Regions from separate parts of the Peribacillus sp. R9-11 genome, predicted to be linked through region 1. Evidence: riboswitches for the same ligand, from Rfam matches in the RefSeq annotation. Region 1 holds a riboswitch; each other region holds the start of a gene.
What was found. Region 1 has a riboswitch for S-adenosylmethionine ahead of RE409_RS06175 (methionine ABC transporter ATP-binding protein). Riboswitches for the same ligand answer to the same signal wherever they lie in the genome.
Positions count from the first base shown of each region.

Region 2: it holds a riboswitch for S-adenosylmethionine, as region 1 does, so the genes downstream of both, RE409_RS02460 (sugar ABC transporter substrate-binding protein) here and RE409_RS06175 (methionine ABC transporter ATP-binding protein) in region 1, are expected to answer to the same signal.
Region 3: it holds a riboswitch for S-adenosylmethionine, as region 1 does, so the genes downstream of both, RE409_RS01745 (methionine ABC transporter ATP-binding protein) here and RE409_RS06175 (methionine ABC transporter ATP-binding protein) in region 1, are expected to answer to the same signal.
Region 4: it holds a riboswitch for S-adenosylmethionine, as region 1 does, so the genes downstream of both, mtnK (S-methyl-5-thioribose kinase) here and RE409_RS06175 (methionine ABC transporter ATP-binding protein) in region 1, are expected to answer to the same signal.

Region 1 is NZ_CP133763.1:1,283,750-1,291,348, reverse strand. Features, by position in the region: gene RE409_RS06180 (MBL fold metallo-hydrolase) at 25-852, opposite strand; SAM riboswitch class I at 1,508-1,614, shown strand; gene RE409_RS06175 (methionine ABC transporter ATP-binding protein) at 1,680-2,696, shown strand; gene RE409_RS06170 (methionine ABC transporter permease) at 2,683-3,351, shown strand; gene RE409_RS06165 (MetQ/NlpA family ABC transporter substrate-binding protein) at 3,405-4,226, shown strand; gene RE409_RS06160 (DUF1450 domain-containing protein) at 4,473-4,718, opposite strand; gene hppD (4-hydroxyphenylpyruvate dioxygenase) at 4,961-6,082, shown strand; gene RE409_RS06150 (hypothetical protein) at 6,142-7,086, shown strand; gene fahA (fumarylacetoacetase) at 7,083-7,599, shown strand, end outside.
Region 2 is NZ_CP133763.1:504,603-512,201, reverse strand. Features, by position in the region: gene RE409_RS02475 (hydrolase) at 1-106, shown strand, start outside; gene RE409_RS02470 (ABC transporter permease) at 391-1,398, opposite strand; gene RE409_RS02465 (sugar ABC transporter ATP-binding protein) at 1,400-2,902, opposite strand; gene RE409_RS02460 (sugar ABC transporter substrate-binding protein) at 2,968-4,083, opposite strand; SAM riboswitch class I at 4,200-4,305, opposite strand; gene RE409_RS02455 (GTPase domain-containing protein) at 4,402-7,167, opposite strand.
Region 3 is NZ_CP133763.1:336,231-343,829, forward strand. Features, by position in the region: gene RE409_RS01730 (hypothetical protein) at 254-439, opposite strand; gene RE409_RS01735 (SH3 domain-containing protein) at 703-1,413, shown strand; gene RE409_RS01740 (hypothetical protein) at 2,073-2,324, shown strand; SAM riboswitch class I at 4,268-4,379, shown strand; gene RE409_RS01745 (methionine ABC transporter ATP-binding protein) at 4,741-5,763, shown strand; gene RE409_RS01750 (methionine ABC transporter permease) at 5,777-6,427, shown strand; gene RE409_RS01755 (MetQ/NlpA family ABC transporter substrate-binding protein) at 6,449-7,321, shown strand; gene RE409_RS01760 (M20 family metallopeptidase) at 7,402-7,599, shown strand, end outside.
Region 4 is NZ_CP133763.1:3,445,680-3,453,278, reverse strand. Features, by position in the region: gene deoD (purine-nucleoside phosphorylase) at 1-345, shown strand, start outside; gene RE409_RS16670 (lmo1851 family serine protease) at 627-2,111, shown strand; gene RE409_RS16665 (LCP family protein) at 2,226-3,113, shown strand; gene mtnA (S-methyl-5-thioribose-1-phosphate isomerase) at 3,309-4,355, opposite strand; gene mtnK (S-methyl-5-thioribose kinase) at 4,370-5,572, opposite strand; SAM riboswitch class I at 5,653-5,807, opposite strand; gene RE409_RS16650 (nitrilase-related carbon-nitrogen hydrolase) at 5,925-6,260, opposite strand; gene RE409_RS16645 (pyridoxal phosphate-dependent aminotransferase) at 6,535-7,599, shown strand, end outside.

The DNA.
Region 1 (7,599 bases):
TCTTCCATTACACAAAATCACTAATTAGTATTTCGCTCCATTATCCTTATTAATCAATATCTTTTCTTTTAATATCGATGTGATAATATGCTCCGAATCCCATTCGTGGCCAGATATCTCGATAAGCGGATATTGATTCGGCAAAACAATTTGCTGGATTTCATGTACTGCCAAGCCTTGATTATGTAATCGTAAAATTTCACCACGCAGGTTTTCCAAATAGTCGAGCTTTCTTTGAAACATTTCCTTCCCATTAGGGACATGACCGGCATGACAACAAAAAACCTCTCCAAAATCATATTGAAGTAATCTATTTATAGAATCGATGATAACAGGGACAGATTCTTCCCGTAAAACAAGCTTCGTTTTCGGTGTAACGAATAGGTCACCTGAAAACAGCATGCCATTACTGTGATTCAAATACACCATATGGTCCATAGCATGACCTGGGGTAAAGATTGGCTCCCACGTTTGGGTACGGGAATGAACAGCCCTCCCCAGCGGCTCAGCTTTGAAGCCATCTCTCCTTCCCCAAAAAGTTTTGCGATAATCAGGATATTCAGCATCCTTCGCACATACATCAATCGACACCGGATGAATATAAATTGGAACTTTTCTATGTTCCTGTATCCAGGAAGCACCGCCAGTATGGTCCTCATGATAATGCGTTAGCGCCACTAAATCGAAGTTGGCTGATTCATAGAAAGGGATAAGTTCTTCCAATAAAATTTGGGCTCCCGTATCAATCAATAGGCCGTCTGTTAAAAAAACATATACACTCATCCCCGACTTTATTCCTTCAGGGGTCCCTTGTACACAAACCACATCATTTATCGTCTTAATCTCTAGCATGGCTTCCCTCCTCATCAATTGTATAAAAATACCCCTTGTTCATTACAATAAATGTAATATCCCTCCATACTTTTGACAAGCAAATAGTATTTTCCTAGCAAAGACCCGTAGTATATTTTCCGGTAGAATCAAGGCACTTTTTGAAACCATTGTCATTGATTTAAGGTATTCTATTATGCAACTAAGAAAAGAAACAGCAAAAATCTGGCTTCGGTTAAAAGGAAGTTGTTAAGAAAGGGTACTCCGTATTTAAGTTTGGGCGATAAAAAAATTCACGGCTAATCATTAACGCTGAGTAACTATCAATATTACCGTGGTTGATAAAAAAGCTAAAGCATTCATGATACAGACTTTGAAACAATACTTTCCTGACAAAAAATTCACGTAATTATTAAAAAAAATCGACAAGCTGCTAAAAAGAACGAAGCTTATCTTACAAAAATCATGAAAAAGTATGGCTTTACGACCATTAACGATCAATGGTGACAATACCCCGATTCCAAAAGGTATGATTATCCAATTCTAGATTTACCATAAAAAAATTAATTAAATCACCAGAAAGTTATTCTAAAATTACAGAAACGATTGACAATATGTGAATTTACAAATAATATAGATTATATTAGAAAACTTGTAATATTCCAAAATAATAATTTACTTATCAAGAGTGACTGAGGGAACAGGCCCTGTGATGTCCGGCAACCGCCCCAATCGGGAACGGTGCTACTTCCTGCAGAATGATTACATTCTGAAAGATAAGACGAAATAATTTCGCTGCCTCTTTCTGAATGATAGAGGCAGTTTTTTATGTTTAAGGGGGAAGGCTCATGATTGAAATCCGATCAGTCCGAAAGGAATACATATCGAAAAATACCCGAGTTGTCGGAGTGGATAACGTATCTTTGACAATTCAGACTGGTGAAGTTTATGGGATTGTTGGCTACAGCGGAGCCGGAAAAAGCTCATTAATACGCTGCTTAAATTTGCTTGAACGTCCGACAAAAGGAAAAATCATTATTGACGGGATTGACTTAACGTCTTTATCAGGCAAAGAGCTTCGAAAACAACGACAAAAAATCGGTATGATATTTCAGCACTTTTCCTTAGTCAGTTCCAAAACCGTTTTTGAAAATGTTGCTTTCGCCTTGAAAGCCGCACACAAATCAAAGGGCGTCATCAAAAGTCGCGTTCTAGAACTGCTGGACATAGTTGGGCTTAGTGATAAAAAGGATGTCTATCCGGCCCAGCTCAGCGGAGGTCAAAAGCAACGGGTCGGCATAGCGCGAGCCTTAGCCAATAACCCTACTGTACTATTATGTGATGAAGCGACTTCTGCCCTTGATCCAACAACAACAAAAGCGATTTTACAGTTATTAAAAAAGATTAGTCGGGAACTTGGTATCACTATAGTATTGATTACCCATGAAATGGAAGTAGTCAAAGAACTATGCCATCGAGTCGCTGTCATGCAGGATGGCAGGATTATCGAAGAAGGATCTGTTTATGAGATATTTTCACAACCAAAGCAGCAGTTGACGAAGCAATTCATCAGCAGTGTATTGGATTTTGAGCTTCCCTCACACTTAATTGAGGAAAGCAAAGGAACGATTATTCAAATTCAATTTGAAGGGCCCACCGCCGGTGAATCGATTCTTTCCGATGCTCTACAAAAGTATTCAGTAAAGGGAAATATCTTGCACGGCAAAATTGAATATATTCAGGATGTTCCATTAGGAATCTTAATCATTGAATTAATTGGTGAGGCTGCTGAAGTTCAATCGGCACTGGAATATATAACAAATCGGACCAGTTCTGTGGAGGTGTTGAAACATGTCACTGTTTGATTCCGTCGTCAATATTTTACCTGACCTTAATAAAGCCTTTCTCGAAACAATCTATATGGTTGGAATCTCCCTTGCGGTAGCCCTTCTAATTGGTTTGCCACTTGGAGTATTGCTGTTTACAACGACCAAGAATTTAATCTTTGAAAATAACGTCGTGAATCGATCTCTCGGTTTCGCTGTCAATATTGTCCGTTCAATCCCGTTTATCATTCTCTTAGTCGCCCTCCTTCCTTTAACGGATTTGCTTACTGGATCAACGATAGGGCCAAGAGCGGCTTCTGTTTCCTTATCTGTATCCGCGATACCTTTTTTTGCAAGAATCGTTGAATCGGCATTACGCGAAATAGATAAAGGTGTGATTGAAGCTGCAATTGCTGTAGGTGCCACTCCATGGATGATCATTAAGGATGTACTTCTTCCTGAGGCAAAACCGGGAATCATTCAAGGGTTGACGTTAACGACCATTTCACTTATCGGTTACTCAGCGATGGCTGGGACAATCGGTGGGGGAGGAATTGGTGACCTGGCCATTCGGTACGGCTATTACCGTTATGACAACACAGTCATGATCACGACAATCGTCGTGTTAATCTGCCTTGTACAAATCATTCAAATGGTTGGTGACAAGGCCTCATACTTAGTAAATAAACGATAGAATCAGTCATTTTAACAATGATTTAATACAACATATTACAGGAGGAATTTCCAATGAAAAAAATAGCTTCTTTATTATCTGTTTGCGCACTAGCCCTTGGCTTGGCAGCTTGCGGAAGCGATAATGCTTCCCCAAAAACTGAAGACAAAAAAGAATTGAAAATCGGAGCAACTACCGGTCCTTACGCGGATATGGTAAAAGAGGCCATCAAGCCAGGCCTTGAAGATCTTGGCTACAAAATAGAAATCGTTGAATTCACTGACTATATCCAGCCAAATAAATCACTTGGTAACAATTCAATCGACGCCAATCTTTTCCAGCACAAAGTGTATATGGATAACTTCGCTAAAGAAAATGATTTAGAGCTTTCTGACCTTGTTATTGTACCGACAGCACCAATGGGTATATACTCGAACAAATATAAATCGTTGAAAGACATTAAAGATGGTACATCACTAGCCCTACCGAACGATCCAGTTAACCTTGCACGTGCACTTAAAGTCCTAGTAGATGAAGATTTAATTGAAGTCAAGCCAGATGTCGATCCCTTAAAAGTATCTGAAAAAGATGTAACAAAGAACCCAAAAAACATTCAATTCAAACCATTAGAATCGGCTCAATTGCCGCGTGCAACAGACAGCGTTGACCTATCAGCGGTCCCAGGTAACTTCGCTCTTGCAGCAAAAATGGATCTTCAAGATGCCCTTGTTTTAGAAAACATGCCGGATATGTATCGTAATGTTGTTGCTGTGAATACAAAAGATGCAGATGCACAATTTGCTAAGGATATTAAATCAGTAGTTGAATCAGACAAGTTTGAAGAAGTAATCGATAGCAAGTTTGCAGGCTTCGGAAAACCAGATTGGATGAAATAAGAAACCAAACCATAAAATTCAAGGCCTGCTCCCTTTTTGGGAACAGGCCTTGAATTTTTTCCGTCATACTTTGCGAAGATATCAATCAATGCAATTAATAAGCATTTGTAGTAGGGTTTTACATATATTTTATCATAGATGGATGCTCTCTGAAGGTTCGCATGTTTCTCGGGGAAAACACAATATAATGATATAGTTGTCAATAAAAGCGATAATCAATTATTACTAATTTCATTTTCTCGTTGTTCACACAGTGTCTCCTTGTTTAAGCCTAGCTACATATTGTTCAATTTTTTCGAGAAGTTCAACTGGATCGTTTGCGACAATGTTTACACCATTTACAACTGCAAACGGCTGCATTAAACATTGTCCGCAATACAACAAGCATCTATCCTCAATAACCTCTAGACCGCTACACTCCATTAATTTATCTTTAATAGTTTCCAACTCATCTTCAAAGTTACTAGGGCAGAACTTTACACTAATTTTCATATCTAATTCCCCTTTTATTTAGTTGCTAACATTTTAAGTAGATATACAAAAAATGTGCAAGAGTACACCTAAACGCAAATATGTTTTATCGCGTTAAAATGTTGCTACCATGATGGTCAACCGCGGTAAAACACATATTTGCGTGGTAAATTTTTATGTATTATGATGTGAACTATCACAGGCGGAAAATTAAGAAAATTCAGCTTTTTTTATGTAAAAAAAACGATTAAGGAGCGGTAAATATGACTAAAAAAACAGTTGGATCTTCTAAAGCAAAGAAAGAGGAATTGTTTCCGGTTAAGAGTGTCCATTACGTAGAAATCTATACTGGGAACGCAAAGCAGGCTGCTTATTATTACGCAAACGCTTTCGGATTCAAGCTTATAGCATATAAAGGACTAGAAACAGGCTCCCGTGACCGTGTATCTTACGTTATGGCACAGGGCACCATCCGATTGATTTTAACAGGTACTCTATCAGACAGCACAGATGTGGCTGAGTTTATTAAAACTCATGGCGAAGGAGTAAAAGATATCTCCCTTCTCGTAAAAGACCTAGAAAAAACATATGCGGGTGCTATTGAACGCGGTGGCATCGCTCTTCGAGAACCATGGGTGGAAGAAGATGAAAATGGCAAAGTAAGAAAAGCAATCTTAGGCACATATGGGGATACGATTCACACGCTTGTTGAGCCAATCGATTATAAAGGTGGATTTCTGCCAGGTTTTAAAGCTCGTGAGGACAACTTTGGAGCTCAACCTTCAGGCTTAATCGGTATTGACCACCTTGTTGGTAATGTGGAAGTAATGGATGAATGGACAAATTATTATGAAAAAGTATTCGGTTTTACTGTTCTGAAACATTTTGATGATGAAAACATTTCGACCGAGTACTCAGCCCTAATGTCAAAAGTTATGATGAATGGGACAGGACGGATTAAGTTCCCGATCAATGAACCGGCTGTAGGAAAACGCAAATCTCAAATTCAAGAATTCCTAGATTACTATAATGGTCAAGGTGTTCAGCATCTTGCCCTTTTAACAAACGATATCATCACCACAGTGGCCACACTAAAAGAAAATGGTGTTGAGTTTTTAAAGACTCCTGACACTTATTACGCAGACCTCGCCAATCGTGTAGGAGATATTGATGAAGATGTGAAACGACTTCAAGAACTTAATATCCTTGTCGACCGTGATGATGAAGGGTACTTGCTCCAAATTTTCACAAAACCATTAGTTGACCGTCCAACTATGTTTATCGAAGTCATTCAGCGTAAAGGTGCACTTGGTTTTGGCGATGGAAACTTTAAAGCATTGTTTGAATCGATTGAACGCGAACAGGAACTTCGTGGAAATATTTAATATGAACCGGCCATCTGGCGTAATACCCAGTATGGCCTCCTATTATAGGAGGTGTGAGGTTGTTGTTAACAAAAGTAAATGGAATGTGGAAAGAGGAAGCGCTCAGTCATTTTATGACCGAACTTATTGATTATGCAGGCCTGTTTCCACCAAGTGCACTTCCGCTTCCAGAAGCAATTTCAAATTATCATGCATATATACATGATTCAGACAGCTGGATGCTTGGTCCATTTGTTATTCCCGCTTCACGACTGAGTGAACTCGAACCATATAAAGATCAATTTAATGATCAATATCCACTTCGATTATCTGTTATTTTAACGAAACCCCTAGAAATTGAAACGGCTATGGGAGATATTCACCTTTTTTTAGAAACATATAAAACAGCTGGTACCATTGAGGCGATCGAAGTTCCGCTTCCAGAAAAAGTTGATTCTTCTTTCTTAGAGAAACTCGAAAAACAAACAGCCAGTTATCCGATTTATTGTGAAATAGCAGGAACGATTGATCAACTTCCATACACATTGGATACTATTCGCTTGATCAATCAAAAATCTTTGAAAAGTATTGGTATTAAAATGCGCATGGGCGGCATTACTTCGGATTTATTTCCTTCTGCCGAACAAGTAGCGATTGTTATTCATGAATCCCGAAAAAGAAATCTAACTTTAAAGTTCACAGCGGGTCTGCATCATCCGATCCGCCAGTATCGAAATGAAGTGGAAACAAAAATGCATGGCTTTGTTAACGTATTTACAGCAGCCCTACTTTCCTACTGCCATTCAATAGACAGCAAAATCATTGAAACCATATTGTTGGATGAGGATCCAACACACTTTTCGTTTACACCAGACACGCTTTCTTGGCGCAGTATATCTGTCAGTTCTTCTCAAATCAACAAAGCACGCACAGTCTTCGCTGCTTCTTACGGAAGCTGTAGCTTTGATGAGCCGCGTAAAGAACTTGGTGAACTGACTATTTTTAATGGGGAGGCACCACGATGAAATATTCTTTTATCGAAACAACACCGGAATCACATTTTCCGATTCAAAATTTGCCATATGGCATCTTTCAATTCAAAGACAAAGGCCCGCGTGCCGGTACAGCCATTGGTGAATATGTTCTTGATTTATCTGTAATTGACGATGCAGGGCTGTTAAAGGGGACCGGTGCAGAAGAAAAGAATGTCTTTTCCGCTTCTTCACTCAATCTATTTATGGAACTCGGCCGTCCCGCCTGGACTTCTGTACGTAAGAAATTACAATACCTTTTGGATGCGAACACGCCTGATTTACGTGATGATGAAGAAATTCGTTTAAAAGCGTTCCACCCATTGAAAGATGTAGAGATGCTACTTCCTGCAAAGATAGGAGACTATACAGACTTCTATGCCTCAAGAGAGCACGCGACCAATGTGGGGACTATGTTCAGAGGAAAAGATAATGCACTCATGCCAAACTGGACACACTTGCCGATCGGATATCATGGACGGTCCAGTTCTATCGTTCCAAGTGGTA
Region 2 (7,599 bases), 780 kb from region 1:
CATATATAAATTAGGCGATGAAACAGCCCGAAAGCATATTGAAGAAATCGGCATATTGGCAGATAACAAATTCAAAGGCAACGAGGAAATCCAAAACTTTAAATAGGAGAATAATTAAACAGAACCTGAAATATCAAGTTTCTATTTTTTAAAAGAACGAGGATGAAAAAAGCATCTTCGAAAGAAAGTGATTTAACACATGGGGTACATCACGATCAGAGTGTTTGGAGTTTTACAGGAAGAAAATTATGATGGTATTAGTTTTGGAAATGCATAATCCAAAATAAAAATATACCAGAACTGTTGCATTCAATAGGTAACGATTCTGGTATATTTAACGTTTTGCGGATTACTTTACGATGAAAAATAAGGTGTCATTCACACATAAGTCTAGTGTTTTTGCTTATAATAGGTAACCGCTAGCGCTAGGGCAAGTACGGTTCCTTTAACGATGTCCATCGCGTAGTATGGGACAGACATCATAATCAGTCCGTTTTGAAGGATTCCAATCAGGACTGCACCGATGAAGGTTCCGAAGGCATTCGGTTTCCCTGCTCCTAGAACGGATGAACCAATAAATGCTGCTGCAACAGCATCCATTAAGTAAGGAGACCCGGAATTGATTTCGGATGTCATGACACGGGAAGCAAGGACAATTCCCCCGATTGCGGCAAAGAGAGCCGAAAGGAGATAGGCCAGTACTTTGTATTTATTTACCGAAATTCCAGAAAGTCTGGCAGCTTCCTTATTTCCCCCAATAATGTACATATAACCACCGTGCTTGGTATAAGTCAAAAAGATATGGGTAGCTATCACAATGACTGCCATGATCAGAATAATCCAAGGGACCTGTCCAATCTTAGCGAAAAATGGGCTGATCAGTCCTTCAGCGAACGTTCCATCAGGCATGACCATATTTTGTGAAACCGTTGCTCCTTTTGTATAGGTAAGAGCAATCCCTTGGATGATGAACATGGTCGCTAATGTCATAAGCATGTCAGGAATTCTCAATTTTACAATCATGAATGAATTTAATGCTCCTACTACAAGCGACGCACCGATTGCAGCTAATATGGCAATCAGGGTATCCTGCGAAAACCAAACAAACATCGAAATGACGATCGCATTAGCCAATGATGCTACAGAACCAACGGATAGGTCAAAACCATCCACAGTTAAGGATATCGTAATTCCAATCGCAATAATGGTCACGATTGAAATAGAACGCAGAATGTTAATTAGATTATTAGCTTGAATGAAAGATGGATTTGAAACGGCAAATATCCCAACCAAAATGATAATCGTCAAGATTGTGCCGTATTTATAGAAAAAGTCGAATAAGTCTACTTTTTTCTTCGCTTTTGTTGTCTGTGTGAGAACAGGAATCGGTGTACTCATCCTATTTGCCTCCTGTTGAGTAGAATAGTAGTTCTTCTTCATTGGTTTTGCTTGTCTCTAATTCGATGACTGTCTTTCCACCATATAACACATAAGTTCGATTAGTAATACCGATGATTTCAGACAACTCAGATGATGCATATATAATTGCCTTCCCATTTCTGGCAAGTTGGGCAATCAATTCGAATATGTCCTTCTTGGCCCCTACATCGACGCCTTTTGTAGGTTCATCAAATATGTATACATCTGCATCAGCAATCAGCCACTTTCCGATAGCGACCTTTTGTTGATTACCACCTGACAAGTTTTCAACCTTAGCTTCCTCTGAAGGGGTTTTAATACCAAGACTCGTAATAATTTCCTTCGCTTTTTTCTTTTCCGCCTTACGATCTACAAAGCTGAATATCTTGCTGAATTTTCCGACACTTGCTGCAGTCAAGTTCGTTGCAACTGATTCCTGAACAAGAATGCCTTCTTTCCTGCGTTCTTCCGGTACAAGTGCTAGACCACTTTTTACTGCATGATACGGTGTTTTCAATGAAAGCTTTCTACCATTCATCACGACTTCCCCTGTTGTGATAGCAGTATGACCGAATAGGGTTTTACACAGCTCTGTTTTCCCTGCTCCAACCAATCCTGCCAAACCAACAATCTCTCCTGCTTTTAGATGAAGGCTAACATTTTTAACTTTTTCGGCATCTGACAGTCCCTTCACTTCCAGAACAACTTCACCAATCGCAGCATTTACAACAGGGAACTGTTCATCCATTGTTTTCCCAAGCATTCCCTCGACCACTTCGTTTTGGGTAATATCCGCTACTTCTCGACATGCAACACTTTTCCCATTCCTCATAATCGTAATTTCTTCACAAATTTCAAAAATCTCTGGAAGACGATGGGAAATAAAAATGATGCCAACGCCTCTTTGCTTTAATTCATTTACAATTCGAAATAGTTCTGACGTCTCCGTATAACTTAACGGAGCAGTTGGTTCGTCGAGGATCAGGAATTTGCATTCCGTCGAGACTGCTCTTGCAATCAGAACCATCTGTTTTTCAGCCAAGGTAAGATCTCTCACCAGCTTTTTCGAAGAGACACCAATTTTCATCTCTGCCAGGATATAAGTGGCTTTTCTATGCAACTCTTTCCAATGGACCATCTGTTTTTTGCCCATGTTTTGCACCGTATCATTCAACATTACATTTTCCCCAACAGTTAAATAAGGAATGAGTGCCGTATCTACTTCCTGATAAACAATTTGAATACCTTGTTCCTGTGCAGCCTTCGGTGAACGGATATCCTGCTTCTTTCCATCCAGAAAAATTTCACCTGTATAATGGGCATGAGCGCCCGATAAGACCTTCATTAGCGTAGATTTCCCTGCTCCGTTTGCGCCGACCACTGCATGTGCTGTCCCTGATTGTACTGAAAAATCAACTTCACTAAGCGCCTTTACTCCCGGAAATCCAATCGATATCTTTTTCATTTCTAGTTGTGTGCTCATGCCCATTCCCCCTATTAAACAGACACTCTCTTCACTAGAAAGAGAGTGTCTAATGACTCTGTTTTTTACTTTTTATAATGATCTTTCAATACTTTCATCCATTCTTCTTCAAATTCCGTTGATACTCCCCATCCTTCGACAATACCGGACAAGTTGGCCATGTTGACCGCTTCTTTTGAAGCTTGAATCTGCTCTTGTGAAATAAGTGAAGCTTCTAAGTCATATGTTTGCGGTGTTTCTTCACCCGCTAATTTTTTTGCCAAAATCCTCATATTCACTGCACCAATCAATTTCGGATCGACAGCTGCCGTGTAAGACCAAGAGCTGCCTTTCGCTTGAATCTCTTGAAGATCAGCATTAGATACGTCGATTCCGTATATCTTCACTTCATCGCGGCCAGCTTCTTTAATCGCACGAGCCGCTCCAATTGCGAATGCATCCCATGTTGCGAAAATCGCATCTAGTTTGCCTTTGGGATATTTATTCAACATTGCGGCTACCGCATTTTGTGTCTGAACCGAAGTATCTGCAGATGCTACTCCGAATCTTTCGACTTCTTTAATCCCAGGATTTTCTTTTAATTTTCCCTGATACACCGCATTTCTTCTCACCATTGGTGGGAAACCATCTACCCAAAGGTATGCGATCGCTGCTTCACCTTTTTGTTCTTCTATCAATTTATCAAAAGCCAGAGTTGCCAATGCTTCATCATCCTGTGAAGTTAAGGTCACACCGTCAATTTTAGATAAGTCGCTAATAGAGTCGAATGTAACAACGCTCTTTCCTGCATCAACCAACTTTTGAACGTCATTCACTGTTGCTGCATCATCACCATGGGAGATAATATAGCCGTCATAATCTTCTTGTAAAGCCTGGGCGATTGCATCATGGAATTTAGCCGTATCGCCATTTGCTGTATACGTATCCACTTGAAAACCTAATGCTTCTCCTTCTTCCTTCGCTCCAGCTAAATATTGAGCCGTATGATCATCTCCGCCAATCTTACGAATGACTTTGATTTTGGCACCTTCCCCTTTTGCAAATCGTTCTGGAACATTTTTAAAAGATACTTTTTCATCCTTCTTTGATTCTGTTGAACTTTGTCCTGAAGAGCAGCCCGTTAAAAGCAAAGCCGAAGCTATGACCGAAACGAAAACCCTTTTAAAAATTGACTTCCTCATTTTAGTTCCCCCTTCTTTTCACTCATTAATCTTATCAATTAGGTTGGTGTAAATCCCAAAATAAAAACCTCTCTAGAATAGAGAGGTTTAATCAGCTGATTTGCAGACTTGTCCCTCTCTTATCTGTCAAAACATTTCTGTTTTGCAGGATTTAGCACCAATTCCTAATGGAACGGTTGCTGGGCATCTTAGGGCCAGTCCCTCCGCCACTCTTGATAAGAGAATATAATGTGTTACGTTTTTCGTAATTACCACTTTATAGGGATATAGTCGTAAAGTCAATAGATTTTTGAATATTTAAAATGTTTCTTATTACACTTATTTTCTTTGTAGCTTAGCCAGACGCTTTTTCTCGATCTTTTCAAGTCTTTCTAACTGACGTAGTTTCACTTCAAATAGAGTAATCGGGTCACGGTATACTTCCGGATTTTCTCTCATATGCTCCAGTGCTGCCTGATGATCTTTGATTTCAGTCTGTGTTTGTTCTATCGTTTTTTGAAGTAAGGCAAATGAACTGCGATAGAAAAGTGAGATATCTCTATCCAAAGATTTTTCAAACAATCCGAATTGTGTAAGGAAACGGTCACTGATCATCTCTGCAACATCCTGGTAGTCTTCACTTTCTAGGTACTTCTTATACCGGTTGTACATATTAGCTTTATTTTGCGGAATCGCTCCAAACAACTTCCCTGCCCCTTTAAGCAGCAATTGCGATGGGGTCCGGCGTAGTAAAATATTAACGTCTTCAATGCGGATACTGCTTGTCATCCGATCCGCATCACGGCGCCAATCATCCAAAACTCTAAAGTCTCCCGCAAGTGTAATTCGCTCTTCTTTGTACAATTCATTGAACCCTGTGCTCATCTCATCCATAAACTGTTGAATTTGTGTAAATTCCAACTGAGATGTAGCAATCCAGTCTTGAAGAGAACGGTAATATTGCGGCATAATCTTGTCTGAAATATATGCCTGAATCTGCTCATTCATTTCATCGTTCAACTGTATATGAACTTGGCTGAAATCGCTACTTTCCGTTAATGATTTAGAACATTCTCTTAGTAATTCAGGGATTCTTGAAGAAAGCTGTTTTTTCACTTCTTCTTTAATTGAACGATACGACCTTATGATATTTTCACTTTTTTCTTTTTCCAAATCTGCCAGTTGATTGACGGCTCCATTCAATTTGACTTCCATCTGCTCATTCCAAGAAATTGAGTGCTCGCATTTCCGCTCATTAGCTGCCCGTTTTTCTAGCAGGTAAGATAACGTTTTGCGAATGAATGCAAGAATCTTCTCAGATCTTCTTTCCTTCCAATTATCAGCTTGATAATTCGAATCAAGGAAGGATGAAAGGTCCTGTAACTGCTGTTTGCTGTCATAAAGTTTGGAGAACGCAAATACTTTTGCGTTCGGGAAATACGCATTCACTTTATCCCATGTTTCATCTTCCATCCGGACTGCCACTTGGTCACTGTAAATCGTATCCATCTTATTTAGTAAGAAATGAATCGGAAGTTTCGGTGCCATCATTTGAATTTCCAATAACAAATCTCGTTCACTACCGGTGAAAGGCGCTCGTGCATCGAGAACAAACATCAATCCATCGCTGCCCTGTAAATACCCTTGGAAATCAGAGTCTACACTTTTTTCCCCATTGAACCCTGGTGTATCAAGTAAACGCAGGCGATTATTTTTTAGGTAGTCACTAATAAGGGTCACGTCGACAATGGTTCCGCGCTGACGGCGTGTTTCATCCAATTCAGTTAACTCACCAACGACTTTGTGATCTGTATCTGTAATTTCATAGATTTCCAGATTATCTCCATCTTTGACACTGACAAGGGACGAATGGTCCTCGGCAGCAATACTCTCTCCAGCAAGCGACTGAATAAAGGATGTTTTGCCATTGCCTGTGCTTCCGACAAGAAGAAGATTGAAATTTTCGGTATCCTTAAGTCCGTCTACCATCCATTTCAGTTTATTGCCAACTGTTAAGTTATTCTCTTCAGCCCACTGAATAATGGAATTGAACAGTTTTTCGCCCGCTTCCAATCCGCCTCCCAATTTAGGCGATTTTGCTAACAGACTTTCTGCATCCTGAACAACCAGTGCATTAATTGTATCAGGGAAAATTTCATTCCATGACAGAACGGAAGCCGCTGCAAATAACGAAAGCTCTCCATCCGCGATTTTCAACCAATTTTCCAACAATCTCGGCACAACAGGACTCAAATCTTTGATTAAGTGTGTTCCTTCAAGCAAACCGGCATAAGCATCCCGGTAATAGACAGAAAGCTCATCCCATACATCACCTGGATGTAATTCGATGCCATCTATCAAATTATTAATGACTCTAAGCCATTCAAAGTAGGAATCTGTATATTTATAATTTTTCCAAAGTGCAACCGTCATTTTTTCAAAGCGATCCTGATCAAGGTTGTATAACGCCTCGAGAACATTTGAGAAATAATCCGGAGCCATCGATTGAGCAACACCTTGCTGGATATACGTTTTCAGCACATCAAACCAAATCATTGATTCCGTACGGATACTTTCATTCGCGGCTAAAACTACAGCACTGTTCCAATCCTTTTGTTCTTCAAAAAAGGAGCGTGCAATTGCGGTGACATTTGGGTAATCAGGTTGAAAATCGACTGCTTCCTTAACAACTTTAGATGCCAAATCATTTCTTGATTCTACTATGTAAAGAGAGAACAGCTGTAGAAGGACTTCCGTTTTCAATACCGCTTCATCCGTACTGACGGATTTATATATATCCTCAGCGGTCGAATACATCTCTAGTTCAAAATAAGCATCAGCAATATTCTTTTTCGCCCATGAACCAAGTTCACCTTCTATGTTTTCCCACTTAAAAATGGCTGCTTCATAGTCATGATGCTGGAAGTATACTTCTCCTTGAGCAAACCGAACTGCAGTCAAATCCGCTCTTTCCTTTTTTTGTTCCACGAGAAACATTTCACCTAATGTTTGAATTGGGTGCTTGCGTGTATCCTCAATCATTGTTTCATAGTATTTTTTTCCAATCAGTCGTTCATCCATCTTTATTCCCCCGTTATATTTCATATTTTCAATTAAAGGATAATCATCGATATGGAGTCTTTATGAAAATCGAATAATAACTTTTCTCAAGACTTTGTCTATGAAAAGAGATTTATAGGTTCCTTTAGTTAAGAAAATTATTTATAAACCTTTAAAATATTATTTTAACAAAACAATATGGTAACAACATTTCATGACTCTTACAATTTTAAAACAGAAACAAATAGAATTGTAATGAATTTAATATAAGACTTGAGAAGTGATTTCTACTTTTGTAAAAATATGTTTTATTTAGTTTTACCAATATCCGAAAAGGTAGGAGGGAACAATTCTTATACCATTAAATTACCAGAAATCCCGCCCGTAAACTACCTATAAGTGGTGAAAACAAAAATAATTTTCACTTGAATACTTCCTAAAAGCGAAAGTACAATCTTCTCCCTAATAATAATAAAT
Region 3 (7,599 bases), 950 kb from region 1:
ATTAGGTTTATTTAAAAAATATGTACTCTCTTTTAATAGGGTTGGGCTTTTTTCGAATTTTTCATATAGTAATTTATAAAAAATTAATTTAAAATGCTCACCTGACATTGAAATATCATGACATTAAGTGAAGTTGTTTTAGGTGGCTATGGCCAAAAACGTTGGTATCATTACCTTGTTACTTCCTATTAAATTATTAATTGAATGGGCGGCATGATGTAATCATTGCTTAAATCCCTTGAAATATAGGGATTTAACGAGGATTTAGAAATGGATGCTCACCTAACATGTAAATATTTTTATAGTGAAGGTCTTCCATCAGTTTATTGAACTGCTGGGAGGCCTTTTCTTTCATGTAGTCAGTCGTATGAGCATAGAAGTTCATCGGTGTTTGAATATCTGTATGTCCTAATCGTTGTTGAATTTCTATCAACCCCACCCATGCTTGGCACGGGGCAAGGCGCCAAGACCGACCAGATGTAACACAAACAATGGATAAGGATGGATAGGAGATAGCGGCGGCTATGCAAGAGAAGGAAGGTAAGCCAATAGAGAATCTAAAACGTATATGGAAGTAGAAGAAAGGAAAAGGAAATTTTATCGGTATCCCTAATAATTTCTGGATAGTCTACACTTATCTAGACAGAAAATTTAAGGTCAGGTAGACTACAGATACAACTAGTTATAGAAAAGAGGTCCGATATGCGACGTGATATTCAACTGAATGAACGAGCTTTCTCTTCCAAGGAAGTGGCAGAAGAAGTGGGGATTGCAACTCCCACTGTTCGAAAGTATGGTCAAATCTTAGAGCGGAATGGATATGAGTTTTTGAAAGATGGAGATCGACGTATCTTTGTTCAATCTGACATCGGAGCGCTTATAGCGCTACGCGATACGGACAAGCCCCTAGACGATACAGCTAAAGACCTTGTATATCAACAAAAAGAAAGATTAGAAGGATCCTATGAAACAGAGGTAGCGATACCCGATACATATGAAGAAAATTTACCCCAGGACCCCAATCAATTAAAAGAGGTCTTAATGTTTTTAGTCAATGAACTCGCAGCCACACGTGAAATGAATGTCCAACTGACAAACGATATGTCAGAGCTTAAAACAAAGGTTTCCCGGCTCCAGCAAGATCATCATGTTATAAGTTCTAGTATTGGAAATTCAGCGCAAAGAACTAATGCTAAAATTGAACAATTAACTGAACAACAAAATAACCATTACGAAACATTGCTACAACAAGAAAAACAAAAAAGTGAACTCTTACAAAAAGAAATACAAAATATGCGGGTCGAACAGAAAAAAGAATGGACTTCCCAAAATGAGTTTAATAAACGTTTAGAAATAGCGATACAAAAACGTTCAGAAAAATGGTGGGGGCTTTTCTCCATATTCAGAAAATAAGGCGACCGTTAAGTTTTTTTGCCCAACTGTGTAATGATTCTTGGAAGCAAATTAGATGTAGAAACATTTGATAAATCTTTTTTAAATATATAATGATGGATAAAAGCATTGAGATGCCAATCCACAAAACTTTAATAAAAACATAGAGCCATATGATTCGCGTAGCTGAAACACAGAATTTAAGAAAGAGTATTTTAACTTTACAGGATTTGGTACCTGCTATGTAAGAGCTCGGCGATACCAATGTATTGACGTTCTAAAGGCAAACGAAGGCTCAATTGAAATTCATTGGAGATTTGTTTAAGCGATATGCAACTAAAACAAAATACACAAGCAAGCAAAAAAGGCATGCTTGATAAAAAGGGAGTTGAGGAGGTTGAAAACTTGCATTCAAAAACAAGAGTCCTCCTTAATAGTTGCTCCAGACAGGGGTTGACCGTCTCCTTTTTGTATGTTTCGTATCGCTGGGCGATATAACATGCAAATAAATTCAAAACCTATAGGTTTAATAGAAAAGCTGGGTTAGATTTACAAACATGATATACATCCGAATGAACGAGTATTCTCTTCTAAGGCAGTGGCAGAAGAAGTGGGGATGCAACACCCACTGTTCAAAAGTATGGTCAAAACTTAGAACGAAACGGATATGAGTTTGTAAGATGGTGATTCCTATCTTTATTCACTCCGACATCGAAGCGCTCATAGCGTTACGCGATACGGACAAGTCCCTATACGATATAGCTAAAGACCTTGTGTATCAACAAAAAGATAGATTAGAAGAAACTAATGAAACAGAGATAGCGATACCTGATAAATTTGACAATTCAATCCATAATCCCGAACAATTAAAAGAGATTTTAATTGTTTTAATCAATGAACTCGCAGCTACGCGTGAAATGAATGGCCACTGACAAACGATATGCCTCAGCTTAAAACAACAGTTTCCCAGCCCCAGCAAGATCCATGTCCTTAATAATGTTCCTCAAGAAAGGGGCTGATCGGTTCTTTTGTGTGTTTCGTATCGCGGGGCGATATAACATGCAAATAAATCTACAGAACCTTCATCTTTAATAGAAAGAGGGAGCCGATATGCGACAGGATATACATCCGAATGAATGAGCATCCTCTTCCAAGGAAGTGGCAGAAGAAGTGGAGATACAAAATCCACTGTTTGAAAGTATGTTTAAAACTTAGAGCGATATGGATAGGAGCTGTTAAAAGATAGCGATTGGCATATCTTCGTTCAATCCGATATCGAAACGCTTATAGCGTTACGCGATACGGGCAATCCCCTAGACGATAGAGAGAAGAACCCTTGTATCAAGAAAAAGAAAGATTGGTAGGAACCAATGAAACAGAAATAGCGATACCCGATACATATGACAATTTATTTAACCCATGTTCCCATTCAATTAAAAGAGATCTTAATGTTATTAACCAATGAACTCGCGCTCCGCGTGAAATGAACATCTAACTGACAAACGATATGTCATAGCTTAAAACTGAACAACAAAGAACCCATTACGAAACATTACTGTAATAAGAAAAAGGTTTAATTACCTTTTTTTTAGTCTTTACGATATTCAGGTGTTAATTTGCGTTAATAACTATTTAAACCTAAGGCAATCAAATCAAAAGTAGAAATTCCTTTGTTCAAACTATTCGGAATCACCATTTTCAAATTTCAACAATTTCCCGAGAAATATCTACAAATTCTGAGTAGATATCGACAAAATTAGAAGCTTTAAAAGAGATAACGATACCCGATATATATGACAATTTATTTAACCCATGTTCCCATTCAATTAAAAGAGATCTTAATTTTTAACCAATGAACTCGCAGCTCCGCGTGAAATGAACATCTAACTGACAAACGATATGTCATAGTTAAAACTGAACAAAAAAGAACCCATTACGAAACATTACTGCAATAAGAAAAAGGTTTTATTACCTTTTTTTTAGTCTCCTTTACGATATTCAGATGTTAATTTGCGTTAATAACTATTTAAACCTAAGGCAATCAAATCAAAAGTAGAGATTCCTTTGTTCAAACTATTCGGAATCACCAAATCCAAATTTCAACAATTTCCCGAGAAATATCTACAAATTCTGAGTAGATATCGACAAAATTAGAAGCTTCTAAATAGCGATTTGTTTTTGCTGATAAGTAGACATACTATAGAATTCAAACTCTACCGAGTGTTTTTTAATTAAAAGAAATAAACTCTTCTAAGGAAAGAGCTTTTATAATAGTGCTAAAGATGAAAAAACACATGTGTAGTCTTCCTTCGCTGTAATAATAAATAACTTTTATTATTACAGATATGAGGGCAAAGGGTCCTCACACATTTAAAACAGATGCAAAAAAGTTTATAACCGCATATATATGGTACTATTTATTATTGTTTTTTCTTTTTTGATACTAAACGTACCGAAAGTTTGCTATCAAAAAATGGTCAAAAACTCAAAAATAAACGTAAACCCCAATCAAAAGATTATAAGAGTGGGGGGCGCAGGGAGCTCCCCGCATGGATAAGGCAGACCGTGAGTAGCAACCTGAATAGTGAGTTTGCCAAAGGTTTGCCGTTATTTCATCAAGATACAGAGCTTTCCTTATGAGGAAGGAAGTCCTAATCCTGACTGACTTCGTAATGTTTTCGTTTTTTTGTAATAGAGTCTATGCCTAGGTTACCCGTATACATGGTATGCAGGGCAAAATCTGACCTGTCTTAAGGTATAGTTAAATGAACGATTAAAAATTATACTGTAAAAATATTTTAGATTATTCAAAATAGAGTTGACATTAGTAAAATTTGAATATATAGTGAGGAACATAATTAAATAAATACGTTATTTCTTATCAAGAGATGTGGAGGGACTTGGCCCTATGATACCTCGGCAGCGGGTTTTTACTTTTGTAAAAATACTGTGCTAATTCCAACGGACGAAAGTTTGAAAGATAAGAAGGAGCTTTTCTTAGATAATTAAATTAAGAGTTTACTCTTTTTTATTTCTAAAAGAGGCCTCTTCTGTCTGATGACGGAAGAGGCCTCTTTTGTTTATTCAGAATGTATATGGTTATTTGGAGAATTGGTGCAATTATTCGTAAGTTTCACGCACTAATCGTGAATTGTGAGCAATTACTCGTGAGTTTGACAGATTAACTCGTGAGTTTCGCGCAATTACTCGTGAGTTTCACACATTTACTCGTGAATTGTGAGCAATTACTCGTGAGTTTCGAAAATTTAACCCTATCATTATGAAACTTTGCAAAGCTCTTCTCTGGATAATGAATTCGTACAAATAAACAGCGTGGGGGGAGACAGAATGATTGAATTTCAAAATGTTAAAAAGGTATATAAAACAAAGAAACAGACTGTTGAAGCTTTGAAAGGAATTAATTTGACAGTTGAAAAAGGCGATATTTTTGGTGTTGTCGGTTATAGTGGAGCCGGAAAAAGTACGTTGATTCGGTTAGTCAATCTACTCGAACACCCTTCAGATGGACAGGTTATTGTTGGGGGGAAGGATTTAACCAAATTGAACCCGAAGGAATTACGGGCAGAAAAGAAAAAAATTGGCATGATTTTTCAACATTTTAACTTACTTAACTCAAAGACAGTTTTTGATAATATTGCCATGCCGCTAGTTTTATCGGGAACCCCTAGTAAAGAAATCAAAGAGCGGGTAGGCGAGTTGTTAGAGTTCGTTGGCTTATCAAGTAAAGCAAGGAGTTATCCGGAACAATTGTCTGGCGGTCAAAAGCAACGAATAGGGATTGCTAGAGCGTTGGCTACCAACCCATCGATTCTTTTGTGTGATGAAGCGACGTCAGCATTGGATCCACAAACAACTAGTGCTGTACTGCAGCTCTTAAAAAAAATTAATAAAGAATACAATATTACCATTTTGCTAATCACTCATGAAATGTCTGTAATTAGGGAAATTTGCAATAAGGTTGCGGTCATGGAAGGCGGACGCGTGGTTGAACAAGGTTCGGTTTTCGAAGTTTTTGCGAAGCCCCAAACAGGTATCGCAAAAAACTTTGTACGAACTGTTATTCACGACGAGATCCCACAAAGTTTCCTGAAAAATACCGGATCATATATTCCGATTATTTGGAAAATTAACTTTATTGGTACTACATCAGGCAATCCTTTACTTTCAACCATCTCGAAAAAATATGATGTTCATTTAAGTGTTTTATCAGCTAATATTTCTGAAATTCAAGAAACACCTTTTGGAAATTTAATTATTGAAGTGACAGGGAACAAAAAAGAGGTGGACAAGGCTTATCAATATATTAAAGATGAGGGGATTCTCGTCCAGGAGGTGCAGATAAATGGGTAATACGCTTTGGGGAATGGAAATAACGGCAGACCAGCTGTCGACAGCTTTCGGTGACACACTTTATATGGTAGCCATCTCATTGATATTTTCCGGGCTGATTGGACTTCCGCTAGGAATCTTACTTGTCATTACAAGAAAGGGTCACATCCTGGAGAATAAATGGATCTTTAATGTATTGAACCCGGTCATCAATATATTGCGGTCGGTTCCTTTCATCATCTTGCTTGTAGCACTTATTCCGTTTACCAGAATGATTGTCGGCAGTGCGATCGGAACGAATGCGGCCATTGTTCCGCTAATCTTTTACGCGGCTCCTTATATTGCCCGGCTTGTGGAGAACTCCCTGTTGGAAGTGGACAAAGGGATCATCGAGGCAGCTCAGGCGATGGGGGCGACGACATGGCAAATCATTTATCGCTTTTTGATTCCCGAGGGACTTAGTTCGTTGATCCTTACATTTACAACAGCGACAATTGGCCTTGTTGGATCTACGGCCATGGCAGGTGCTGTCGGTGCAGGTGGGGTAGGAGATTTAGCCTTAGCTTACGGTTATCAAAGGTTCGATACGATGACGATGGTCGTCACAGTAGCGGCGCTCGTGATCATCGTTCAATTATTGCAATCCACCGGGAATTTTGTTTCAAGAAAAATCAGAAGAAGATAAAAATAACAGGAGGTAGGAGAAATGAAGAAAATCTTATTAACGATCATGGTATTGGCATTGGCCATTGTGGCTGCAGCATGTGGAAACAAAGCGGAGTCAACAGGTAATTCAGATGATGTGAAAACAGTGAAAGTCGGTGTCAGCAGCGGGGATACGAGAACATGGGAATACATTGTTGACTTAGCGAAAAAGGATGGGCTGAATATCGAACTTGTTACTTTTAATGATTATATCCAACCGAACCTTGCGTTAAGTGAAGGAGAAATTGATGCGAATTCATTCCAAACAGTTGCCTACTTCGATGAATTTGTTAACGATCAAAATTTGAAATTAGAGGCCATCGGATCAACTGTTATTGCACCTATGGGCCTTTATTCGAAAAAACACAAAGATCTCAAAGATCTTCCAGATGGCGCTACGATAGCCGTTCCGAATGAAGCAACAAACTTTGGCCGTGCATTACTCCTTCTTCAAGAAGCTGGATTGATTACATTGAAAGAGGAATTCAATGGATCGGGATCATTGGAAATCATTAAGGAAAATCCGAAAAAATTGAAAATCAAACCTGTTGCTGCCGGCAATACGCCTCGTCTATTGGATGATGCCGATGCTTCAGCCATTAATAATAACTTTGCCGTTGAAGCAGGCCTTACTTTAAAAGAGGCATTATTCCATGAAAGTAAAACGGCGAAACCATATATTAATATCATTGCGGTTAAAAAGGGAAATGCCGACCGTCCTGAGCTACAAAAATTAGTGGAGCTTTATCAATCGAAAGAAGTGGAAGCGTTCATTGAAAAAACGTTTAAAGGAAACACCATTCCTGCATATGTTTCTGTAGACGAATTAGTTAATTACCAAGATGCTTGGACAAAACCAGCCAATGAAAAATGATGAATAGAACAAAGTGAAGGAATGCCGGATGGATTCAAGGTGCCTGTCCGGCTTTTTAAACCAAAAGGGGAGTTAAGAATATGGCGAGAGAATTATTGCAGAAGCAGCATCAGCAGATCATTGAAGATCACATCGACCTTCATTCCGAATTATATATTGAAACGAGTCAAGCCATCCATGCAAACCCCGAAATTGGGAATCAAGAGTTCTTTGCTTCGAAAACGTTGACCAAATTACTTCAAGATGCAGGATTTGAAGTAACCCGTGATATAGCTGGG
Region 4 (7,599 bases), 2.2 Mb from region 1:
GGGGGAGTCGATTTTGCTCCAACAGCAAATTTCGATTTGCTAAGAAAAGCTTATGAGGCAGGTATTGCCAAAGGTTTGCAATTAAAGGTCGGTAACGTGTTTACGGCCGATCACTTTTATAACGATAATAGTGAATTAGAAAAATGGGCGAAATATCAGATTCTAGCTATAGAAATGGAATCAGCAGCTCTATACACGCTTGCTGCTAAATTTGGACGTCAAGCTCTTTCTGTTTTAACCATTTCCGATCACATATTAACTGGTGAGGAAACGACGTCTGCTGAGCGCCAGTCAACATTTAACGAAATGATTGAGGTAGCATTAGAAGCAGCAATACAGGACTGATATTTAAGAAGAAAATTTACTTGCGGGTTACCAGGAATAAATGAAGCTGTACGATGATAGTTAGGATACAGACTCATTTATTCCATGGTATCCGCATTTTTGTAATTTAACAGATTATTGGCAGGGAAATATTATGGGTTTGGTTAAGAATTTTATTTCTGATTTTACCTACGCGAAATGGTGAAAAAAGATATATATATGATCAAAAGTTGTTTTTTTGATAACTAATATTTTCCGATTAGCCTGAAAGCTGATAAAATAGAGAAAAAGTTTATATCGTCATGAAGAATGAAAGTGGTGAGGCTTCAGTGGAAGAAGAAAATCAAAAACAGCCTAAAGAGGCAGGGAAATTCATAAAAATAAAGAAGTTTACGTTCATTATGGGGATTTTCTTACTCATATTTCTAACCGCAGGGATTACTACAATAGCCTTGACCTTTGGAGATGAAAAAGTAGAGTCTTTAGCACCGGATAAACATTCGGAATTTGAAAAGCTGTATTCTACATACGATACGATAAAAGATAACTACTATGAAGAGATTGATCAAGACAAGCTGGTTGACGGGGCAATTAATGGAATGATCAAATCATTGGATGACCCATATTCTACTTATATGGATAAAAAGGAAGCATCGAGTTTCCATGAGAGCATCTCTTCATCTTTTGAAGGAATCGGTGCTGAGATACAAGAGCAGGATGGAAAAATTATGGTCGTTTCACCGATAAAAGGGTCTCCAGCAGAAAAAGCAGGGGTAAAACCGAATGATATCATTTTAAGTGTGGACGGTAAAAGCATTGAAGGATTAAGCTCTTCTGAGGCTGTCCTGAAAATCAGAGGCGAAAAAGGGACGAAAGTGGATTTATCCATCACTAGAGCAGGTGAGCCGGAACCGATTGCTCTTACGATTAAGCGGGATACCATTCCAATTGAAACAGTATATGCCGAAATGCTAGATGATGGAGTTGCCAAAATCCAAGTAACAAGTTTTTCTGAGCATACTGTTAAAGAGTTGGAAACGGCACTTAATGATATGTCCAAGAAAGATATGAAAGGCCTTATCTTGGACTTGCGTGGTAACCCAGGTGGATTGCTTGACCAGGCTATAGATATGGCAAGCTTGTTTATTCCAAATGGGGAAGTAGTTCTTCAAGTTGAGGAACGTAGCGGGAAAAAAGATGTCTATAAATCGAAGAATAATGGAGAGTTGAAGATTCCAGTAGTCGTATTGATTGATGATGGCAGTGCAAGTGCATCTGAAATTGTCGCAGCGGCTGTCAGTGAATCAGCGGATATTCCTTTAATAGGTGTTAAATCATTTGGGAAAGGAACTGTACAAACAGCCCAAGACTTCGATGATGGATCTAACTTTAAATACACGGCAGCAAAATGGCTGACTCCTGAAGGTAATTGGATTCATAAAAAAGGGATCAAGCCGGATATTAAAGTGAATCTTCCTGATTATGCCAGCCTTCCATATATTTCGCCGGATAAGGAATTGAAAGCATCTGATTCTTCCAGTGAAGTAAAGGCAGCTGAAAAAATGCTGAAAGCAGCAGGCTATAATCCAGGTAAGATAGATGGATTCTTTGATGAAGAAACAACAAATGCAGTTAAAGAATTCCAAAAAGAACAAAAGGTTAAAGAAACAGGTATTATCAAAGACGATACAACCGTAAAATTAATGCAGGTCATCCGGGAGAAAATCCTTGAAAATGATACACAAGTGAAAAAAGCAGTGGAAGTTTTAAAGAAGGAAATCAAATAATTTGAGTATAAACAGCCTGTCAGCGATTACCGTTGACAGGCTGTTTATCGTTAATTGCATAATACTTCAATAAAAGGGGAAAAATATGGTTACTTTTACCGATGAGGTGAGGATATGAAAGAGAAGGTACTGTTCATATGTTTAATTGTCTTAATGCTGGCTGGTTGTTCATATTCGCCTGTTCCCCAATTAAATAAGAATAAAAATACGGAAAAAAACCTTTCTAAAGAAGAGAGCCAAGAAAGTATGAAAACTTTTCTATTGATTGGTGTCGATTCTCGTGGAGAGGAGGATTCTCGGGCAGATGCTGTGATACTAGCACGCTACTTTCCTGAGCAGCAGAAGCTAAAACTGGCTTCTATTATGCGTGATAGTTATGTGAAAATACCGGGTTATAAATACGGATATAACAAAATAAATGCTGCTTATTATTATGGTGGCAGTGAACTACTTAAGAAAACAATACAAGAAAACTTAGATGTTAAAGTCGATCATGTTGCAGTAATTGATTTTAAGGGATTCGTAAAGATGGTTGACCTACTTGCCCCAGATGGTGTGATGGTAAATGTGAATCAGGAAATTATTGATGATATGAGCATTGAAGCCAGCAGCGGTAAAAATGTATTACATGGTGAGGAAATATTGAAATATGTCCGTTTCCGACATGATGATGAAAGTGATTTTGGACGGGTCGCGCGTCAACAGGAAGTATTAGTTCAATTAAAAACGGGATTTATTAATCAAATCTCATCCTTTGAAGGGATGGTCGCCCTACCTAGTATTATTGAAAAAGGGATGTCCTACCTAGATACGGATATTGGGATGAAAACGATTATGGAAATGGGCTCTCAAGTTGTCTTCCAATCCCCAGATTCTGTAGAAACCTTAAGGATTCCAGTTGAAGGAAGCTATAAAGATGAAATATATCCCCAATCTGGAGCAGTTTTGAAAATGGACTACACTAAAAATAAGGAGGCACTTCAAGAATTTTTTTCAAGGTAAGAAGTGCTGATCGATCACTATTTGTTAATATTTAATCAATTTTTTGAAAAATTAAGCTTGATTTAATAATATATAATCTTTTATAAAGAACCTCGCAAGAATAAATATAAATATCATAGTAAAATGAACGAGGCGAAATCACATATGCGATTCCGCCTCGTTATGATTAGTTTCATCTAAAAGATGAAACCTGGCTCAATTGACAAAAAGCGGAATGTTTTTCACATAGTCTGGTGAAATAATACCGTTTTCTGTTATGATGCTCGTGATTAGATGATTCGGTGTGACGTCAAAGGCTGGATTGAATGTCTTTACATTATCTGGGGCTATCTTTACTCCCTGAATGAAGGTAATCTCGTCCCCATTCCGCTCCTCAATCGGGATGGATGTGCCAGATTCAAGGGAAAGGTCGAAAGTGCTTGAAGGAGCGGCCACATAGAATGGGATACCGTAATGATTAGCTAATATTGCCAATCCCAAGGTCCCGATTTTATTAGCAGTATCTCCGTTTGCCGCAATCCTATCAGCACCAACTATAATACCATTGATTTGTTTATGATGAATGGTATGAGCAGCCATATTGTCAGAGATTAAAGTGACGTCCACTCCAGATTGCATTAGTTCCCAAGCAGTCAAACGTGCCCCTTGCAGGACAGGTCTTGTTTCACATGCATATACCTTTATCGGAAAGGCTCTTTCTTTCGCTAGATGGAAGGGAGCCAAGGCTGTACCATAGCGAGCAGTGGCAATTCCCCCAGCGTTGCAATGCGTTAATATGGAATCTCCTTCAGCAAATAAGGATAAACCATGTTCCCCGATTTTTCGGCACATTTCTTCATCTTCTGTAAAGATTGCTTTTGCTTCCAGTATAAGTGCCTCTTTGGCAGTTGGAATACTCTTGGCTGCTTGCAAAATGTTTTCCATCCTTTTTAACGCCCAAAAAAGGTTGACTGCAGTAGGGCGTGAAGAAGCTAGTTTTTTAATATGTGTAGTTACATTTTGTTTGAATTCCCCTAAATCAGTTGAACCATCCTGATTCGCTCCAAGTGCGACACCGAATGCTGCAGTTAGACCAATTGCTGGGGCACCGCGGACCTTTAATGTCAAAATGCTGTCAAATACATCCTCAACGGAATAAAGTTTAATGAATTCTGTAATTGTAGGTAAGGCCTGTTGATTTAATAAAGTTATATGAGTATCATCCCATTGAACGGAATAAGGTAAGGCTGTTGTCGTCGTCATATGTAGTTCTCCTTTTAAAGGGTTGAATAGGTAGGCAGTGTATGTTGCTTCAATGCTTCAATCACAGCTGGAACATCTAATTCTTCCCTTTTTTTAATTAAAAAAGCACCAATTTTCAATGTAGCCGTTTTGGCAGCGATTCTTGTTTCTTTATCTTCAATAACATTTAAATCTGCAACATGAGATAAGCCTATTGTTCTCCGAATCAGCTCGCAGCCAGCAAAACCATATGCATCTTTTCTGAATTTAGTGAGCACATATGATAGATAACCATTTACTTGACGAAACGGACTTTTATTTTGGGTATTCCAAAGACTAGTATATGTCTCTTCAAAAGTATCCCAAAATTCTTGGAGGTGTGTGAAAATTTCCTCTTTTCCAGCGGGATTACGTGTAACTGCCTGGAATAGAATGTTTGCTGTGTATTGGCCAAGATCAAACCCAACTGGTCCATAAAAAGCGAATTCAGGATCAATAATCTTCGTTTCGGTATCACTTGCAAATATACTTCCCGTATGTAAATCTCCATGAAGTAAGGCTTCCTGTTCGGTTTCAAAGCTTTGTTTCAGCTTAGCGACTTCAAGTATTACTTCTTGATCATTCCAAATGCTTTTGGCAGCATCCGTCAATTCTACTTCATATTCACCCGGTAGTTCTTCAAAAAAAGGATCTGTGAAAACAAAAACTTCAGTAATTTTGCAGAGTTCAGGATTCGTGAAGTTTCGGGCCACTTCTTTTTTCGCAGACGGTTCTAAATGAAAATCAGATGTGTAAAATGCCGTTTTGGCAACATACTCACCAATATGTTTCGATAGTAATGGAAATTGATCGCCATCGATTAAGCCTGTTCTCGCTATTTTTAAGTGTGAGAGGTCTTCCATGATTGTGATAGCAAGCTGTTCATCTGAATAATAGACTTGCGGTACAAATTCGGGACAATAGCTCTTGAAATGGATAAGTGCATTTGCTTCAATTGCAGCCCTTTTTAAGGTCAGCGGCCAACTTTCACCAAGTACCTTTGCATAAGGAACCGCTTGTTTGATTATAATTCCTTTTTTTGTGGCTGTGTCTGTAATATGAAAGACATAATTTAAGTTTCCATCGCCTATCTCTCTACATTTTAAAGTGGCATCTGTTTTGACCAACCCTAGTTTTTTTGCAAGGGTTATTGCAGTTTCATTTGACAGTAATTCAAAGTTCGAATGGTTTAAAGTCATTATTTTCCCCTCCAAATATTTAAAATAATAATGAAAAAGCCTCTTTCATATAGAAAGAGGCAGAAGTTTTAGCTTCGGACCTCTTATCTTCCAGAAATATTGCTTTCTGGTGGAATTAGCACCGTGCCCTGTGGATTTATAATCCGGCGGAAACTCCGCCCCATTTCACAATGGTATTACAGTCGGTTGCTGGGCTTCATAGGGCCTTTATCCCTCAGCCTGCTCTTGATAAGAGTAAATGTAAATGTTTTCTGAAATTTTAATCTTCGGGAAAATAATATCAACTTTTTAAATAGTTTGTCAATGGGTAATTTAATAATAATCCGCACGACGTTCTTCGAATTCAGTTTTGTTACATGCTTCCGTTACTTTTGAGAGGTCCAGGGTACCTGTTAGGAGTTCTTTCTTCGCCGGCTTCACTTACGATATTCCCCCATGGATCTATAATCAGGGATTGTTCGGCAAATAGTTTAATAAAATCGGACCCTGAACGATTTAATGCTAAAACGTAGGGTTGGTTCTCCATGGCACGGCTGACCCTATATCGGTCCCTAATGATCGAGGCTCGGTTTGGGCCACTCGGCGGATACGAATAGAACTTCCGCACCTTGAACGGCATGGACTCACTGACATCCTTGTATACGTATGTTATAACAAATGAATGTAATCGTTTTTTCTGCTTCTTCATCCGCAATCTCATTCAACCTAGTTAAGTCGTATCCAACTGTTCAAAGTTCAGGTAAAATAACTATATCCGGATTAGATTAGACGGCGTTTTCTATCCATTTGTACTGCGAAATGAAAGTTAATATAGGGTTATCCAAAGGCATATCCATTTGGTGGAAGGAGATTTTCCATTTCATTTTTTAAAACCTCTATATGTAAAAAAACACTTTACAAGACTATGATAAACATATATCATTTGTGACTAGAATTTCAAGAAATTTCAGAGAAGGTGTTTAATGATGCAATTCGAAAAATCCAGACAGCTTCAGGAACTACCCAAGCAGTTTTTTGCTTCTCTAGTTGCAAAAGTTAAGGCAATTACAGAGCAAGGTCATGATGTCATTAATTTAGGGCAGGGAAATCCTGACCAGCCGACGCCAGAGCATATTGTGAAAAGTTTGCAGACTGCTGCAGAAAATACAATAAATCATAAATATTCTCCTTTCCGAGGACATCAATACTTAAAAGAAGCTGCGACTGTCTTTTATGAACGTGAATATGGTGTCAAGTTAGATCCTAATAGTGAAGTGGCTATTCTATTTGGTGGAAAGGCAGGACTTGTCGAACTTCCACAATGTTTATTGAATCCCGGGGATACGATTCTGGTACCTGATCCAGGCTATCCTGATTATCTATCTGGTGTAGTTTTAGCCCAAGCAAAAACAGAATTCATGCCTTTGACAGAAGAAAATGATTATCTTCCGCATTATGGAGAAATACATACAGAAACCCTTGAAAGAGCCAAAATGATGTTCTTGAACTATCCGAATAATCCAACTGGAGCATCAGCAACTGAGGGTTTTTTTGAGGAAACCGTCTCGTTTGCGAAAGAACATTCAATTTGTGTGGTTCACGACTTTGCTTATGGAGCGATTGGATTTGATGGAAAAAAACCGATTAGTTTCCTTCAAGCAGAGGGGGCAAAAGATGTAGGTATCGAAATATATACTTTATCTAAAACATATAATATGGCAGGGTGGAGAGTGGGCTTCGCTGTTGGAAATAAAAGTGTCATCGAAGCTCTTGAACTGTTGCAAGATCATCTTTATGTAAGTCTTTTCCCTGCAATTCAAGAAGCAGCGGCAAGTGCGTTACTAGATTCACAAAGTTGCGTAGAAGAATTAGTGAACAAATATGAAGGGCGCAGAAATGTTTTTATTGATGGATTACGTTCCATCGGCTGGGATGTCCAAGCTCCTAAAGCATCTTTCTTTGCATGGCTCAAGATTCCTGAAGGTTTCACGTCCGAGAGTTTTGCTGATTATTTATTAACGCATGCTCACGTAGCTGTTGCTGCTGGA